3 regions of the Streptomyces sp. SID14515 genome follow, and region 3 is predicted to be linked to each of the others. Evidence: predicted binding sites of a transcription regulator. Region 3 holds the regulator's gene; each other region holds the start of a gene.
The links. The regulator HrcA, encoded in region 3, represses chaperone genes, less so after heat shock. The targets are predictions, from matches to a motif close to TTNGCACTCNGNNNNNCNGAGTGCNAA.

Region 1 (5,386 bases), on a different contig from region 3:
CTTCACATCGCCGCCGTCCGAGATCCACTCGGCCTCCGCCTCCGGGCCGATCGCCTCGTGCGGGATGCCCGGGGCGATCTTCAGCGCCGCCCTCGGAGCCTTCAGCGCGGCGGCCGTCGCCCAGGACAGCGGCGGTGAGTACGCCTCCGGGTCGAAGATCCTGCCCCGGCCGCCGCGCCGCGCCGGGTCCACGAAGACCGCGTCGTACGGCGAGGTGTCGATCTCGGTGACATCGGCGCACCGCACCTCGATCAGGTCCGCGAGCCCCAGCGCCTCCGCGTTGGCGCGGGCCACCTCGGCGGTGAGCGGGTCGCGGTCCACGGCCAGCACGGAGATCCCGGCGCGGGCCAGCGCGATCGCGTCGCCGCCGATGCCGCAGCACAGGTCCGCCACACTCCGCACGCCGAGCCCGGCGAACCGGGCGGCGCGGTGGGCGGCGACCGAGGTGCGGGTGGCCTGCTCGACGCCGTTGGGCGTGAAGTACATCCGGTACGCGTCCTCGGCCCCGAACTTCGCCACCGCCCGCTGCCGCAGCCGGGCCTGGCCGAGCGCCGCCGAGACCAGCTCCGCCGGATGCGTGCGGCGCAGCCGGGTCGCGGTGGCCAGCTCGTCGGCGGGGTCGTGGTCGCGCAGCTCGGCCAGCAGCTGCTCGCCCTCGGGGGTGCGCAGCGCGGCGAAGGCGGCGCCGGCGGGGTCGTCGGACGGGGCGGCGGGGGTCGATGCGTTCACCCGGTCCATTGTGGCCGGTGTCCCGGTGTGGGCCGGCCGGGGGACGGGGCCGGTCCGCTCGCGGTGTCGGGGCCGGAGGCGGGCCGACGGCTGGCAGGATGCGGCGCCATGCAGCTAGTACGACAAAACGAAAAATCAGCCATGAAGCGGCACAGGTCGGGCGTCGTCGTGCTGGCGGCCCTGCTGGCCGCCGCCGTCGCCTCCGGATGCGCGGCGGAGGCGGGCGGCAGCGGCACGGGAGCTCCCGGCGGGCCCGCGAAACCCGCCGCCGGCCAGCAGGGCGAGGCGGCCCCACAGGCCGGGCCCGCCCGCGCCCTCGACACGTACGCGGAGACGCTCAGGAAGAAGCAGGCCGCACGGGCCGTCGCCGCGAAGAAGTGGGGGCTCGCCAAGACCCCGCTCGCGGCCCCCGAGCCGCCGAAGGTGAAGCCGGTCATCACCACCCGCAAGGGCTTCGAGGTCCGCGACGACAAGGGGCTGCCGCCCGTCTTCACCACCGTCCCCACCAAGGAGAAGATCGTCTTCCTGACGATGGACGACGGGGCGGAGAAGGACCCCGAGCTGCTGCGGATGATGACCGAACTCGACATCCCGTACAGCGCGTTCCTCAGCGACTACGTCACCAACGACGACTACGGCTACTTCAAGAAGATGCAGCAGCGCGGGGTGACCATCAGCAACCACACCCTCAACCACCGCTATCTGCCCGGCCTCTCCTACGCCGAGCAGAAGCGGGAGATCTGCGGCCAGCAGGAGAAGATCCTCAAGCACTACGGGAAGCGGCCCACCCTCTTCCGTCCGCCCTACGGCAACTACAACCGCGACACCCTCGTCGTCGCCAAGTCCTGCGGGATCACCGCCGTACCCCTGTGGTCCTCCGAGGCCTTCCCCGACCACATGGAGTGGCGCGAGTGGGACCGGGACCTGCACCCCGGCGACATCGTCCTCACCCACTTCCGGGGCAAGGAGGACTGGAAGGGCTCGATGCCCGACATGATCCGCCGGGTCATGAAGACCATCACGGACAAGGGGTACGCGGTGGCGAAGCTGGAGGACTACGTCTGACCCGAGCCCTTCCCCGCACCCCGGCCCCGAATGCGCGCTCAGCCTCCGCTGCGCGCGCATTCGTCGTTACCGCCGCTGCGGCAGGGCGGGGAGTTCCAGGTGGGGGCCGGTTCCGGAGGCTTCCGGCCGCTTCCCTGGGCGGCGGACGCCAGGACCGCCACGCCCAGCGCCATCGCGACGACCACCTGCGTCCCGCCGGACCAGTGCCACCCGCGCAGCGCCATGGAGCCCCGATCGCGACGGCGCGAGGGTGGTGAATTGGCACTCCGCTTGACCGAGTGCTAATCGCGGCCATAGTCTCGGGTCTGGCACTCCCCCCTGGAGAGTGCCAGCACCACCATTGCGCGACAGGGCAGGTCCGGCACCCGCGACGACGGATCGGTCTGGTCGCCGCCCACAGACTGTTAAACCCCGTGAGATCTCCGAAGGGGGAGACCGGATCGTGTCGACCACCAGCTCCAAGGTTGCGATCAAGCCGCTCGAGGACCGCATTGTGGTCCAGCCGCTCGACGCCGAGCAGACCACGGCTTCCGGCCTGGTCATTCCGGACACCGCGAAGGAGAAGCCCCAGGAGGGCGTCGTCCTCGCCGTGGGCCCGGGCCGCTTCGAGAACGGCGAGCGGCTTCCGCTCGACGTCAAGACCGGCGACGTCGTCCTGTACAGCAAGTACGGCGGCACCGAGGTGAAGTACAACGGCGAGGAGTACCTCGTCCTCTCGGCCCGCGACGTCCTCGCGATCGTCGAGAAGTAATTCACCCACGTTTGCTTGTGTTCTGCGCCCCTGGCCCCCTGCGAAATAACTAGCCGGGCGGCGAGGGGCGCAGTTCATTTTGAGAGGGATACAGCCCATGGCGAAGATTCTGAAGTTCGACGAGGACGCCCGTCGCGCCCTTGAGCGCGGCGTCAACAAGCTTGCCGACACGGTCAAGGTGACGATCGGCCCCAAGGGCCGCAACGTCGTCATCGACAAGAAGTTCGGCGCTCCCACCATCACCAACGACGGCGTCACCATCGCACGCGAGGTCGAGCTCGACGACCCGTACGAGAACCTCGGCGCCCAGCTCGTCAAGGAGGTGGCGACCAAGACCAACGACGTAGCGGGTGACGGCACCACCACCGCGACCGTCCTGGCCCAGGCGCTCGTCCGCGAGGGTCTGCGCAACGTCGCCGCCGGCGCCTCCCCGGCCGCCCTGAAGAAGGGCATCGACGCCGCCGTCAAGGCCGTGTCCGAGGAGCTCCTCTCCACGGCCCGCCCGATCGACGACAAGTCCGACATCGCCGCCGTGGCCGCGCTCTCCGCGCAGGACACCCAGGTCGGCGAGCTCATCGCGGACGCGATGGACAAGGTCGGCAAGGACGGTGTCATCACCGTCGAGGAGTCCAACACCTTCGGTCTGGACCTGGAGTTCACCGAGGGCATGGCCTTCGACAAGGGCTACCTGTCCCCGTACATGGTGTCCGACCAGGAGCGTATGGAGGCCGTCCTCGACGACCCGTACATCCTGATCCACCAGGGCAAGATCGGCTCCATCCAGGAGCTGCTGCCGCTCCTGGAGAAGGTCATCCAGGCCGGCGCCTCCAAGCCGCTCCTGATCATCGCCGAGGACGTCGAGGGCGAGGCGCTCTCCACCCTCGTCGTCAACAAGATCCGCGGCACCTTCAACGCCGTCGCGGTGAAGGCCCCGGGCTTCGGCGACCGCCGCAAGGCCATGCTCGGTGACATCGCCACCCTCACCGGTGCGACCGTCATCGCCGAGGAGGTCGGCCTCAAGCTCGACGGCGCCGGTCTCGACGTGCTGGGCACCGCCCGCCGCGTCACCGTCTCCAAGGACGACACGACCATCGTCGACGGCGGGGGCAACTCCGAGGATGTCAAGGGCCGCGTCAACCAGATCAAGGCCGAGATCGAGGCCACGGACTCCGACTGGGACCGCGAGAAGCTCCAGGAGCGCCTCGCGAAGCTGGCCGGCGGCGTGTGCGTCATCCGTGTCGGCGCCGCCACCGAGGTGGAGCTCAAGGAGAAGAAGCACCGCCTCGAGGACGCCATCTCGGCGACCCGCGCCGCTGTCGAGGAGGGCATCGTCTCCGGCGGTGGCTCCGCCCTCGTCCACGCGGTGAAGGTCCTGGAGGGCAACCTCGGCAAGACCGGCGACGAGGCCACCGGTGTCGCGGTCGTCCGCCGCGCCGCCGTCGAGCCGCTGCGCTGGATCGCCGAGAACGCCGGCCTGGAGGGTTACGTCATCACCTCCAAGGTCTCCGAGCTCGACAAGGGCCAGGGCTTCAACGCCGCCACCGGCGAGTACGGCGACCTGGTCAAGGCCGGCGTCATCGACCCGGTCAAGGTCACCCGCTCCGCCCTGGAGAACGCCGCGTCCATCGCGTCGCTGCTGCTCACGACCGAGACCCTGGTCGTCGAGAAGCCGGCCGAGGAAGAGGCCGACGCCGGTCACGGCGGCCACGGCCACTCCCACTAGTACGGCCCCGTACCTTCCGGTACGGCCGAGGCCCGGCACCCCCGTCGCGGGGGCGCCGGGCCTCGGTGCGTTCCGGCTAGGCCATGCGCGCCAGGTCCTCCGGCGTCACCGGATCCGCGAACGGCAGCCCGCTCGCGTACCGCGCCACCTCGTCCAGCGCGAAGTCCGCCATCCGGTGGATCTCGTCGCCCAGCGAACCCGCCACATGCGGCGTCAGCAGCACGTTCGGCAGGTCGTACAGCGGCGAGGAGGCGGGCGGCACCTCCGGTTCCGTCACATCGAGCACCGCGTTCAGCCGCCCCGACACCAGCTCGGGCAGCAGCGCGTCGCCGTCGATCAGCGAACCCCGCGAGGTGTTGATCAGCGTCGCCCCGTCCGCCATCGCCGCCAGCTGCGCCGCACCGATCAGGTGCCGGGTCGCGGGCAGTTCGGGCGCGTGGACGGAGACGATCCGGCTGCGGGCGCACAGCTCGTCCAGGCCCGCCTTCTCCGCGCCCAGCCGGGCCGCCGTGCCCGCGTCCACGTACGGGTCGAAGAGCAGCACGTCCAGATCGAACGGGCGCAGCAGCTCGATCACCCGACGGCCGATCCGCGAAGCGCCCACGATGCCCACGCACCGCCGGTAGTTGCCGTGCCCCGCCAGCTCCGCCCGCCAGTCGTGCGGGGCGCGCAGCTCCCGGTAGCGGCGGGCCGCGGACAGCACGTTCTTGCCCGCCTGGAGGATCGCGGCCAGCGTGTACTCCGCGACCGGCAGCGCGTTCGCCCCGGCCGCCGAGGTGACCCGCAGACCGCGCTGCCAGCAGGCCGGGGTGATGTGGTGCTTGACGCTCCCGGCCGCGTGCACCACGGCGCGCAGCCGGGGGGCGGCGGCCAGGACGTCGGCGGTGAGCGGGGGCGCGCCCCAGCAGGTGATGAGCAGCTCCGCCCCGGCCAGCGCGGCGGCGACCTCGGGCGCCGGGTCGGTCAGCCGGTGGGCGACCAGACCGGGGTCGGTGTCCACGAGCGCGGTGAGCCGCGCCCGCTGCCGGTCGCCGAACAGCTGCTCCGCTATGCCCGGGCCCATGGCCAGGAGGGCGGTGGGGGCGGCGGCGGGAAGGGTCATTTGACGCTCCCCGCGG
Region 2 (5,386 bases), on a different contig from region 3:
GCCACACGCCTACCGCCGACGCAGCCGGTAGCCGCCCCAGGCCGCCGTGCCCGCGCCCAGCAGCAGCGGGATCATGCCGTAGCCGACGACCGTCGAGGAGTGGGCGTACCACCGTCCGCCGTCGAACACCTGGGTCGCGGTGACGTTTTCGGGGTCGGTGCGGCCGTCGTGGTCGGCGAAGAGGATCCTGGTGCGCCTGATCTCCGCCGACCGGGGCACGCCGTCCACGTGGGCGCGCAGCGCCTCCCGGGCCACTCGTTCGCGCTCCGCCTTGTTGGCGCGCTGCTGGGCCGGGGTCTCGCCGAAGCAGTGCCAGACGGTCTGCCCCTTCTTCGTACGCGTGTCGTGGCAGTCGATCCGGCCGAAGGTCTCGACCCGCATGCCGAGGGCGCCTGAGAGCCCTGTCCCGGTCACCACGACGAACAGCCCCAGCGCGAACAGCACGGCCCCGCCCAGAACGAACGAGGCCCCCTTCCAGTCCTTCGTCATACCGTCCCCGTCCCCCGTTCACGTACGACCGGCCCGACCGGCCGCGTACCCCATTCCCGTACCCCGTTCCCGTACGACCGGTCCCCGGCGCATTCTTCCAGTGCGGCCGGGAACGCCACAGGGGCGGCACCTCCGTGAAGGAGATACCGCCCCTGTGGGACGTACTGCGAACGTACGGGGACGTACGCGGAGCTTCGGATCAGACGGGGAGGCCGGGGCCTCCGTGGCTGATCAGAAGTCCATGTCACCGCCCGGCATGCCGCCCGGAGCGGCCGCGCCGGCCTTCTCGGGCTTGTCGGCGATGACGGCCTCGGTGGTGAGGAAGAGCGCGGCGATGGAGGCGGCGTTCTGCAGAGCGGAGCGCGTGACCTTCGCCGGGTCGAGAATGCCCTCGGCGATCATGTCGACGTACTCGCCGGTCGCGGCGTTGAGGCCGTGACCGATCGGCAGGTTGCGGACCTTCTCCACGACGACGCCACCCTCGAGACCACCGTTGACGGCGATCTGCTTGAGCGGGGCCTCCAGCGCGAGCTTCACGGCGTTGGCGCCGGTCGCCTCGTCGCCCGTGAGGTCGAGCTTCTCGAAGACGGCCGAGGCCTGGAGCAGAGCCACGCCACCACCGGCGACGATGCCCTCCTCGACGGCGGCCTTGGCGTTGCGCACCGCGTCCTCGATGCGGTGCTTGCGCTCCTTGAGCTCCACCTCGGTGGCGGCGCCAGCCTTGATGACGGCCACGCCGCCGGCCAGCTTCGCCAGACGCTCCTGGAGCTTCTCGCGGTCGTAGTCCGAGTCGGAGTTCTCGATCTCGGCACGGATCTGGTTGACGCGACCCTGAACCTGGTCGCTGTCACCGGCGCCGTCGACGATCGTCGTCTCGTCCTTGGTGATGACGACCTTGCGGGCACGGCCGAGCAGGTCCAGGCCGGCGTTCTCCAGCTTGAGACCGACCTCCTCGGAGATCACGGTGCCACCGGTGAGGATGGCGATGTCCGCGAGCATGGCCTTGCGGCGGTCGCCGAAGCCCGGAGCCTTGACGGCGACGGACTTGAACGTGCCCTTGATCTTGTTGACGACCAGGGTGGAGAGCGCCTCGCCCTCGACGTCCTCGGCGATGATCAGCAGGGGCTTGCCCGACTGCATGACCTTCTCCAGCAGCGGGATCAGGTCCTTGACGCTGCCGATCTTCGAGTTGACGATCAGGATGTACGGGTCGTCGAGCGACGCCTCCATACGCTCCATGTCGGTCGCGAAGTACGCCGAGATGTAGCCCTTGTCGAAGCGCATACCCTCGGTGAGCTCAAGCTCCAGACCGAAGGTCTGGGACTCCTCGACGGTGATGACGCCTTCCTTGCCGACCTTGTCCATCGCCTCGGCGATCTTGGCGCCGATCTCGGTGTCGGCGGCGGAGATGGAGGCGGTCGAAGCGATCTGCTCCTTGGTCTCCACGTCCTTGGCCTGCTCCAGCAGAGCGGCGGAGACGGCCTCGACGGCCTTCTCGATGCCCCGCTTGAGGGCCATCGGGTTGGCGCCTGCGGCGACGTTGCGCAGACCCTCGCGGACGAGAGCCTGAGCCAGAACGGTGGCGGTGGTCGTACCGTCGCCGGCGACGTCGTCCGTCTTCTTGGCGACCTCCTTGACCAGCTCCGCACCGATCTTCTCGTACGGGTCCTCGAGCTCGATCTCCTTGGCGATGGAAACACCATCGTTGGTGATCGTGGGCGCGCCCCACTTCTTCTCGAGGACGACGTTACGGCCCTTGGGGCCGAGGGTGACCTTGACGGCGTCGGCGAGCTGGTTCATCCCGCGCTCGAGACCGCGCCGTGCCTCCTCGTCGAACGCGATGATCTTGGCCATGTGAAGTGGTCCTCCCGGACAGGGGTGGATTTCTCCGGACCGAGAGGCGCCCGCGACGGACGGCCTGCCTGCGTGGTGGTTCCTTGCCCCACCGCGCCTGCGGGCCTCACCGGCCCGGTCCAAGTTTCTGTCACTCTCACCTGGAGAGTGCTAATGCCAATGATTAGCACTCGACCCCTGCGAGTGCAAGCGTCCCTCGTCGGATGTGGACAGCGGCGGCCATCGGATGTGGACGGCGGCGCGCCCCGGATACGGGTCGGCGGCGCGCCCCCCGGGCCGGGCCACCGGCCACCGGACCGGGCCACCGGACGCGCGTAGGGCCCGAACCCCTGATCCGGGGTTCGGGCCCTACGTGCGTGAGTGGTGTCGTCGGACGACCGCGCCGAGCTCAGCCGACGGCGAGCTTGACCATGTCGGCCTGGGGCCCCTTCTGGCCCTGCGAGATCTCGAATTCAACTCGCTGACCCTCTTCGAGGGTGCGGTACCCGTCCATCTGGATCGCGCTGTAGTGGACGAAAACATCCGCACCACCGTCGACCGCGATGAAGCCGTACCCCTTCTCCGCGTTGAACCACTTGACGGTGCCCTGAGCCATGCCTAACTCCCCTATTACTGGCCCTTGCACGGGACCGCACTTCGCGGACCCGGGTCGGAACTCACCCTCCGACAGGAGAGGGTGTGCGGCGCCGCAGCGCGTCGACCGCGGCCGAATGTATCCGCCCAACTGCCCTCTGCAACAGGTCAGTCGGACGAGAATTCTGGGCGCGGGAGAACACGCGAATATGCGGGTTTGCTGAGATTTACGGGCAAGTCGGGCCAGGCAAAGGGCACTTATGCCGCAAGAGGTTCACGCACTTTGGCTGCTTCTTATCGGGGCCGGGCGCATTCTCATATGCGGGCGGCACGGGCAGCGGATGGGGCTTCCCCAACTGTACCGTGCTCAACCATGCAGAATTGCCCCCTCCGCTTCTCTCGCGGAGGGGGCAACTGTGGTCACACAGAGGTGCGGTGGAGGCCGCCGTGGAGCGGCCCCGGGCGGTTCAGCAGCCGCCGGCGACCGCGGGGATGATCGAGACGCCCGCGCCGTCCGGCGTGGCCGCGTCCAGGCCGCCCTCGAAGCGCACGTCGTCGTCGTTGACGTACACGTTCACGAAGCGGCGCAGCTTGCCCTGGTCGTCCAGGACGCGGGCGGCGATGCCCGGGTGGTCCTTCTCCAGGGACTCGATGACCTCGGAGAGCTTCGCGCCCTCCGCCGGGACCTCGGCCTGGCCGCCCGTGTACGTGCGGAGGATGGTGGGGATGCGGACCTTGACGCTCATGGTGGGTGCCCTTCTCTTCCTGCTGTCGGGGGTGGTCAGGCGGAGGCGAGGCCCGCGGCGCGGAACGCGTCCAGGCTCGGCTTGATGGTCGCCGTGGCCTGCGAGGTCGCGGAGACCGCGTCGAGCGTCTTGAGCCCGTCGCCGGTGTTCAGGACGACCGTGGTGAGCGTCGGGTCGATGACGCCGGCCTCGATCAGCTTCTTCGTCACACCGAGCGTCACCCCGCCCGCCGTCTCGCCGAAGATGCCCTCGGTGCGCGCCAGCAGCTTGATCGCGTCGACGACCTGCTCGTCGTTCACGTCCTCCACCGCGCCGCCGGTGCGGCGGGCGATGTCCAGGACGTACGGGCCGTCGGCCGGGTTGCCGATGGCCAGCGACTTGGCGATGGTGTTCGGCTTCTGGGGCCGTACGACGTCGTGGCCGGCCTTGAAGGCGGCGGAGACCGGGGAGCAGCCCTCGGCCTGGGCGCCGAAGATCTTGTAGGGCTTGTCCTCGACGAGGCCGAGCTTGATCAGCTCCTGGAGCCCCTTGTCGATCTTCGTGAGCTGGGAGCCGGACGCGATCGGGATGACGATCTGGTCGGGCAGCCGCCAGCCGAGCTGCTCGCAGATCTCGTACGCCAGCGTCTTGGAGCCCTCGCCGTAGTACGGGCGGAGGTTGACGTTGACGAAGCCCCAGCCCTCGCCGAGCGGGTCGCCGATGAGCTCGGAGCAGAAGCGGTTGACGTCGTCGTAATTGCCCTCGATGCCGACCAGTTCACCGCCGTACACCGCGGCCATGACGACCTTGCCCTGCTCCAGGTCGTGCGGGATGAACACGCAGGAGCGCAGTCCGGCCCGGGCGGCGGCGGCGCCGACGGCTCCGGCCAGGTTGCCCGTGGAGGAGCAGGAGAGGGTGGTGAAGCCGAAGGCGCGGGCGGCCTCGACGGCGATCGCGACGACGCGGTCCTTGAAGGAGTGCGTCGGGTTGCCGGAGTCGTCCTTCACGTACAGGCCGCCGGTGACGCCCAGCTCACGGGCGAGGTTGTCGGCCTTGACCAGCTTGGTGAAGCCGGGGTTGATGTTGGGCTTCTCCGCGACGTCGGAGGGCACCGGCAGCAGCGGTGCGTAACGCCAGATGTTGTTCGGACCGGCCTCGATGCGCTTCCGCAGCTCCTCCGGGGAGCCGGTGGGCAGGTCGTAGGCCACTTCCAGCGGTCCGAAACAGGACGCACAGGCGAAAAGGGGGCCGAGCTCGAAACGCTCGCCGCACTCGCGGCAGGAAAGCGCCGCGGCGGGACCGAGGTCCACGGGGGCGGTGGTGGCATTACCTGCAACGGTCTGAACAGCCATGATGGCGGAGGCCCTTTCTCCTCATCTTCCTTGCGACGCATTTCGCCACAAGACGGAATTGGCACCTTCCCCACCGTGACCTCGCGGTCGGCAGGAGGGTTGCCGGGACTTCAACGGGCCGTTCCCTCAGTCCCTCTGGATGAGCTCTATGGCGCTGGATCTTCGATCCAGGCGTTTATGTGCGGTCCGACCCCGACATGCGACGGCCATACGCGTTGTTCAAGACTGTAACCGAAGCATCGGACCGTTGAGATAGTCGTCCGAACCGCGAGATGGATCACACACAGGGAGTGCCGACCGTGCTCGAAGAGGTGGAACGCTGGCTGACCAGGCGTTCCTGGTCGTCCGGCGACCGCCCGCTGAACCGGCTCACCGACGCCCGGGACGCCGATC
Region 3 (5,386 bases):
TGAACCGCCTGCCCGTTCTCCCCCCTCAATAACCGATGGTGCGTGTGGGGCGCAGACATTCACAGGGATCGGCACATGATCATCCGGGATGGGCCGGCCTCAGCCCGGGGACATCAGTCCGGAAGGGTGACGAAGTCGATCAATTCCTCCACCCGGCCCAGCAGTTGGGGTTCAAGGTCCTTGTAGCTGCGGACCTTCGACAGGATGTGCTGCCAGGCCGCCCCGGTGTTCTCCGGCCACCCCAGCGCCCGGCACACGCCGGTCTTCCAGTCCTGCCCCCTCGGCACCACCGGCCAGGCGTCGATCCCCACCGAGGACGGCTTCACCGCCTCCCACACGTCGATGTACGGATGCCCCACCACCAGCACATGGTCACCGGTCACCCGCTCGGCGATCCGGGACTCCTTGGAACCGGGCACCAGATGGTCCACCAGCACCCCCAGCCGGGCGTCGGGCCCCGGCGCGAACTCCCCGACGATCGCCGGAAGGTCGTCCACCCCTTCCAGGTACTCCACGACCACGCCCTCGATCCGCAGGTCGTCGCCCCACACCCGCTCCACCAGCTCCGCGTCGTGCCGGCCCTCCACATAGATCCGCCCGGCCCGCGCCACCCGGGCCCGCGCCCCGGGCACCGCCACCGAACCCGAAGCCGTACGGGTGGGGCGCACGGGACCGCCGGGGCCCGGGCGCACCAGCGTGACGACCTTGCCCTCCAGCAGGAAGCCGCGCGGCTCCATCGGGAACACCCGGTGCTTGCCGAACCGGTCCTCCAGGGTCACCGTCGGACCCTGGGCCGTCTTCTCGCAGCGGATCACCGCCCCGCAGAAGCCGGTGGCGACCTCCTCCACGACCAGATCGGGTTCGGCGGGCACCTCGGGCACGGGGGCGGACCTCTTCCACGGCGGGGTCAGGTCCGGCTGGTAGCTGCGCATGGCACGACGATATTCGCCGTACCCGCGCCGGCGGGCGTCACCCGTCACGGGTGTCACACCCGCAGGTGTCGCACCCGCAGGCGTCACGCCACCGCGAACCGCTCTTCCAGCGACGCCCGCTGCGCCCGGACGAAGGCCGCGTCCACCACGGCCCCGTGCCCCGGCACGTACAGCGCGTCCTCGCCGCCCAGCGCCAGCAGCCGCTCCAGCGCGGCCGGCCAGCGCGAGGTGATCGCGTCCGAGCCGGCCTGCGGCTCGCCCGACTCCTCCACCAGATCACCGCAGAACACCACCGGAGGCCCGCCGTCCGAACCCGGCACCAGCACCGCGAGGTCATGGCCGCTGTGCCCAGGACCCACGTTCGCCAGCAGCACCTGACGGCCGCCGCCCAGATCGAGCGTCCAGTCGCCGCACACCTCGTGGTGCGGGGCCACCAGCGTGTCCGCCGACCGGGCCGCCTCGTCCTCCGTGACCCCGTGGCGCACCGCCGAGGCGCACAGCTGCTCCGCCCCGTCCCGCAGCAGCGCCCCGACGCCCACCGCCCCGTACACCTGCGCCCCGGCGAACGCGGCGGTGCCCAGCACATGATCGAAGTGCGGGTGGCTCAGTGCGATATGCGTCACCCTCCGCCCGAGCAGTGCCTCCGCCTGCCGGCGCAGCTCCACGCCCTCGCGCAGGGTCGCGCCCGTGTCGTACAGCAGCACCCCGTCCGGCCCGGCGACCAGCCCGGCGGTGGCGTCCCAGCCCGGGAGCCGCCGCCTGCCGATACCGTTGCCCAACCGCTCCCAGCCGAAGTCTTCCCAAGCGACGTCCATACCACGACGCTATCGGCAACGACCTGCGCGGTCTCGTGGGAGCGTGGCCGGTCGCCCTTGCCCCGGCCCCACCCCACCCCCGTACACTGACGACGGGATTGCTGGCACTCGAACGCACCGAGTGCCAGCCGGACACCGGAGAGATCCGGAGAGACACAGCTGGAGGTGTGCGCGATGCTGAGCGAACGCAGACTCGAAGTGCTGCGCGCCATCGTCCAGGACTATGTCGGCACCGAGGAGCCCGTCGGCTCCAAGGCGCTGACCGAGCGGCACCGGCTGGGGGTCTCTCCGGCCACCGTCCGCAACGACATGGCGGTGCTGGAGGACGAGGGCTTCATCGCCCAGCCGCACACGAGCGCGGGGCGCATCCCCACCGACAAGGGGTATCGCCTCTTCGTCGACAAGCTCGCGGGCGTCAAGCCGCTGTCCTCGCCCGAGCGCCGGGCCATCCAGAACTTCCTCGACGGCGCGGTCGACCTCGACGACGTGGTCGGCCGGACCGTGCGGCTGCTCGCGCAGCTGACCCGGCAGGTCGCCGTCGTGCAGTACCCCTCGCTGACCCGCTCGACGGTGCGGCACGTGGAGCTGCTGGCGCTCGCCCCCGCCCGGCTGATGCTCGTCCTGATCACGGACACCGGCCGGGTCGAACAGCGTATGATCGACTGCCCTGCGCCGTTCGGCGAGGCATCGCTCGCGGATCTGCGGGCCCGGCTCAACAGCCGGGTCGTCGGACGCCGCTTCGCGGATGTCCCGCGGTTGGTGCAGGAGCTGCCGGAATCCTTCGACAGCGAGGACAGGGGGACGGTCTCCACCGTCCTTTCCACCCTCCTCGAAACCCTGGTCGAGGAGACGGAGGAGCGGCTGATGATCGGCGGCACCTCCAACCTCACCCGCTTCGGACACGACTTCCCGGTGATGATCCGGCCGGTGCTGGAAGCACTGGAGGAACAGGTCGTCCTGCTGAAGCTGCTCGGTGAGGCGACGGACTCGGGCATGACCGTACGGATCGGGCACGAGAACGCCCACGAGGGGCTCAACTCCACGTCCGTCGTCGCGGTCGGCTACGGTTCGGGCGACGAGGCAGTCGCCAAACTCGGCGTGGTCGGACCGACCCGCATGGACTACCCCGGAACGATGGGAGCGGTACGCGCAGTGGCACGTTACGTCGGACAGATCCTGGCGGAGTCGTAAGTGGCCACGGACTACTACGCCGTACTCGGCGTGCGCCGCGACGCATCTCAGGACGAGATCAAGAAGGCATTCCGTCGGCTCGCCCGCGAGCTGCACCCGGATGTCAACCCGGACCCGAAGACCCAGGAGCGGTTCAAGGAGATCAACGCCGCTTACGAGGTGCTCTCGGACCCGCAGAAGAAGCAGGTCTACGACCTCGGCGGCGACCCGCTCTCCGCGAACGGCGGAGGCGGCGGCGGTGCGGGCGGTTTCGGAGCCGGCGGCTTCGGCAACTTCTCCGACATCATGGACGCGTTCTTCGGCAACGCCGCGCAGCGCGGGCCCCGTTCGCGGACCCGGCGCGGCCAGGACGCCATGATCCGGCTGGAGATCGACCTCAACGAGGCGGCCTTCGGCACCACCAAGGACATCCAGGTCGACACGGCCGTCGTCTGCAACACCTGCAGCGGCGAGGGCGCGGCCCCCGGCACCTCCGCCCAGACCTGTGACATGTGCCGCGGCCGCGGCGAGGTCTCGCAGGTCACCCGGTCCTTCCTGGGCCAGGTCATGACCTCGCGGCCCTGCCCGCAGTGCCAGGGCTTCGGCACGGTCGTGCCCACCCCCTGCCCGGAGTGCGCCGGCGACGGCCGCATCCGCTCGCGGCGCACGCTCACGGTCAAGATCCCGGCGGGCGTCGACAACGGCACCCGTATCCAGCTCGCCGGAGAGGGCGAGGTCGGCCCCGGTGGCGGCCCGCCCGGCGACCTGTACGTGGAGATCCACGAGCTGCCGCACGCCGTCTTCCAGCGGCGCGGCGACGACCTGCACTGCACGGTCACCATCCCCATGACGGCCGCGGCCCTGGGCACCAAGTGCCCGCTGGAGACGCTGGACGGCCTGGAGGAGATCGACATCCGGCCCGGCACCCAGTCCGGCCAGTCCGTGCCCCTGCACGGGCGCGGGATCACGCATCTGCGCGGCGGCGGCCGGGGCGACCTGATCGTGCACGTCGAGGTGATGACCCCCTCCAAGCTCGACCCCGAGCAGGAGCGGCTGCTGCGGGAGCTGTCCAAGCTCCGCGGCGAGGAACGGCCCTTGGGTCAATTCCAGCCAGGTCAGCAGGGCCTCTTCTCCCGTCTGAAGGACGCGTTCAACGGCCGCTGAACCCCTTTCGGCCTTTCACCGCACCGCCCGCCGGTTCCGTACCGGCGGGCGGTGCGGCGTATGGCGGGAGAACCGGTCAGGCCGTCGGCTGGCTGATTCGGCCCCGTGCACGGGCACGTGGCACGATGCGGTCATGTCCTCCGAGTTGACCGATCTCTGCCGGTATCCGATCGTGCAGGCCCCCATGGCGGGCGGCGCGTCCGGACCCCAGCTCGCCGCCGCCGTCGCGGAAGCCGGCGGGCTCGGATTCCTGGCCGCCGGGTACAAAACGGCGGACGGCATGTACAACGAGATCAAACAGCTGCGTCGGCTCACCGGCGGGCCGTTCGGCGTCAACCTCTTCATGCCGCAGCCCGCGCTCGCCGACCCCAGCGCCGTCGAGGTCTACCGCCACCAGCTCGCCGGCGAGGCCGCCTGGTACGAGACCCCGCTCGGCGACCCGGACAGCAGCGGCGACGACGGCTACGAGGCGAAGGTCGCGATCCTGCTCGAGGACCCGGTCCCGGCGGTCTCCTTCACCTTCGGCTGCCCCACCCGCGACACCCTCGACGCCTTCGCCAGGGCCGGGACGCACACCATCGTCACGGTCACCTCGGCCGAGGAGGCCCAGAGCGCCCAGTGGGCCGGCGCCGACACCGTCTGCGTCCAGGGCGTCGAGGCGGGCGGCCACCAGTCCACCCACCGCGACGACCCGCAGGCCGACCAGACCGGCATCGGACTGCTCTCCCTCATCACCCAGGTCCGCGAGACCGTGCAGATCCCGATCGTCGCCACCGGCGGCCTGATGCGCGGCGCCCAGATCGCCGCCGTCCTCGCGGCGGGCGCGGACGCCGCCCAGCTCGGCACCGCCTTCCTGATCTGCCCCGAGTCCGGCGCGCACCTGCTGCACAAGCAGGCCCTGACCAATCCGCTGTTCGTCCGCACCGAGCTGACCCGCGCCTTCTCCGGGCGGCCCGCCCGCGGCCTGGTCAACCGCTTCGTCCGCGAACACGGCCCGTACGCCCCCGCCGCCTACCCCCAGGTCCACTACGTCACCAGCGGGCTGCGCCAGGCCGCCGCCAAGGCCGGGGACGCCCAGGGCATGGCCCTGTGGGCCGGGCAGGGCCACCGGATGGCCCGCGAACTGCCCGCCGGCGAGCTGATCGAGCTGCTCGCCGCCGAACTGGAGGCCGCCCGGTCGGCCCTGAGCATGAGGAGCCCCCGGTGACCGCACCGGTCTTCGTCGTCGAACGGATGCCCACCGGGCCGGAGTTCGTCCTGGACGGGCCCGAAGGACGGCACGCCGTCTCCGTCAAGCGGCTCCAG

Region 1: a site for HrcA is predicted at 2,053-2,079, ahead of groES (co-chaperone GroES). Genes of this name have one in related genera too.
Region 2: a site for HrcA is predicted at 2,507-2,533, ahead of groL (chaperonin GroEL). Genes of this name have one in related genera too.

Annotation. Positions count from the first base shown of each region.
Region 1 is NZ_JAAGMH010000081.1:21,168-26,553, reverse strand. It holds gene G3I54_RS16945 (methyltransferase domain-containing protein) at 1-738, opposite strand, end outside; gene G3I54_RS16940 (polysaccharide deacetylase family protein) at 871-1,794, shown strand; gene G3I54_RS16935 (DUF6234 family protein) at 1,833-2,018, opposite strand; gene groES (co-chaperone GroES) at 2,237-2,545, shown strand; gene groL (chaperonin GroEL) at 2,643-4,268, shown strand; gene G3I54_RS16920 (hydroxyacid dehydrogenase) at 4,345-5,370, opposite strand; gene G3I54_RS16915 (carbohydrate ABC transporter permease) at 5,367-5,386, opposite strand, start outside.
Region 2 is NZ_JAAGMH010000120.1:109,629-115,014, forward strand. It holds gene G3I54_RS28295 (hypothetical protein) at 10-489, opposite strand; gene groL (chaperonin GroEL) at 721-2,343, opposite strand; gene G3I54_RS28305 (cold-shock protein) at 2,732-2,938, opposite strand; gene G3I54_RS28310 (MoaD/ThiS family protein) at 3,384-3,662, opposite strand; gene thrC (threonine synthase) at 3,698-4,993, opposite strand; SAM riboswitch class I at 5,012-5,139, opposite strand; gene G3I54_RS28320 (glucosyl-3-phosphoglycerate synthase) at 5,293-5,386, shown strand, end outside.
Region 3 is NZ_JAAGMH010000034.1:52,369-57,754, reverse strand. It holds gene G3I54_RS06520 (DUF3097 domain-containing protein) at 114-932, opposite strand; gene G3I54_RS06515 (MBL fold metallo-hydrolase) at 1,016-1,747, opposite strand; gene hrcA (heat-inducible transcriptional repressor HrcA) at 1,922-2,938, shown strand; gene dnaJ (molecular chaperone DnaJ) at 2,939-4,081, shown strand; gene G3I54_RS06500 (nitronate monooxygenase) at 4,215-5,288, shown strand; gene G3I54_RS06495 (16S rRNA (uracil(1498)-N(3))-methyltransferase) at 5,285-5,386, shown strand, end outside.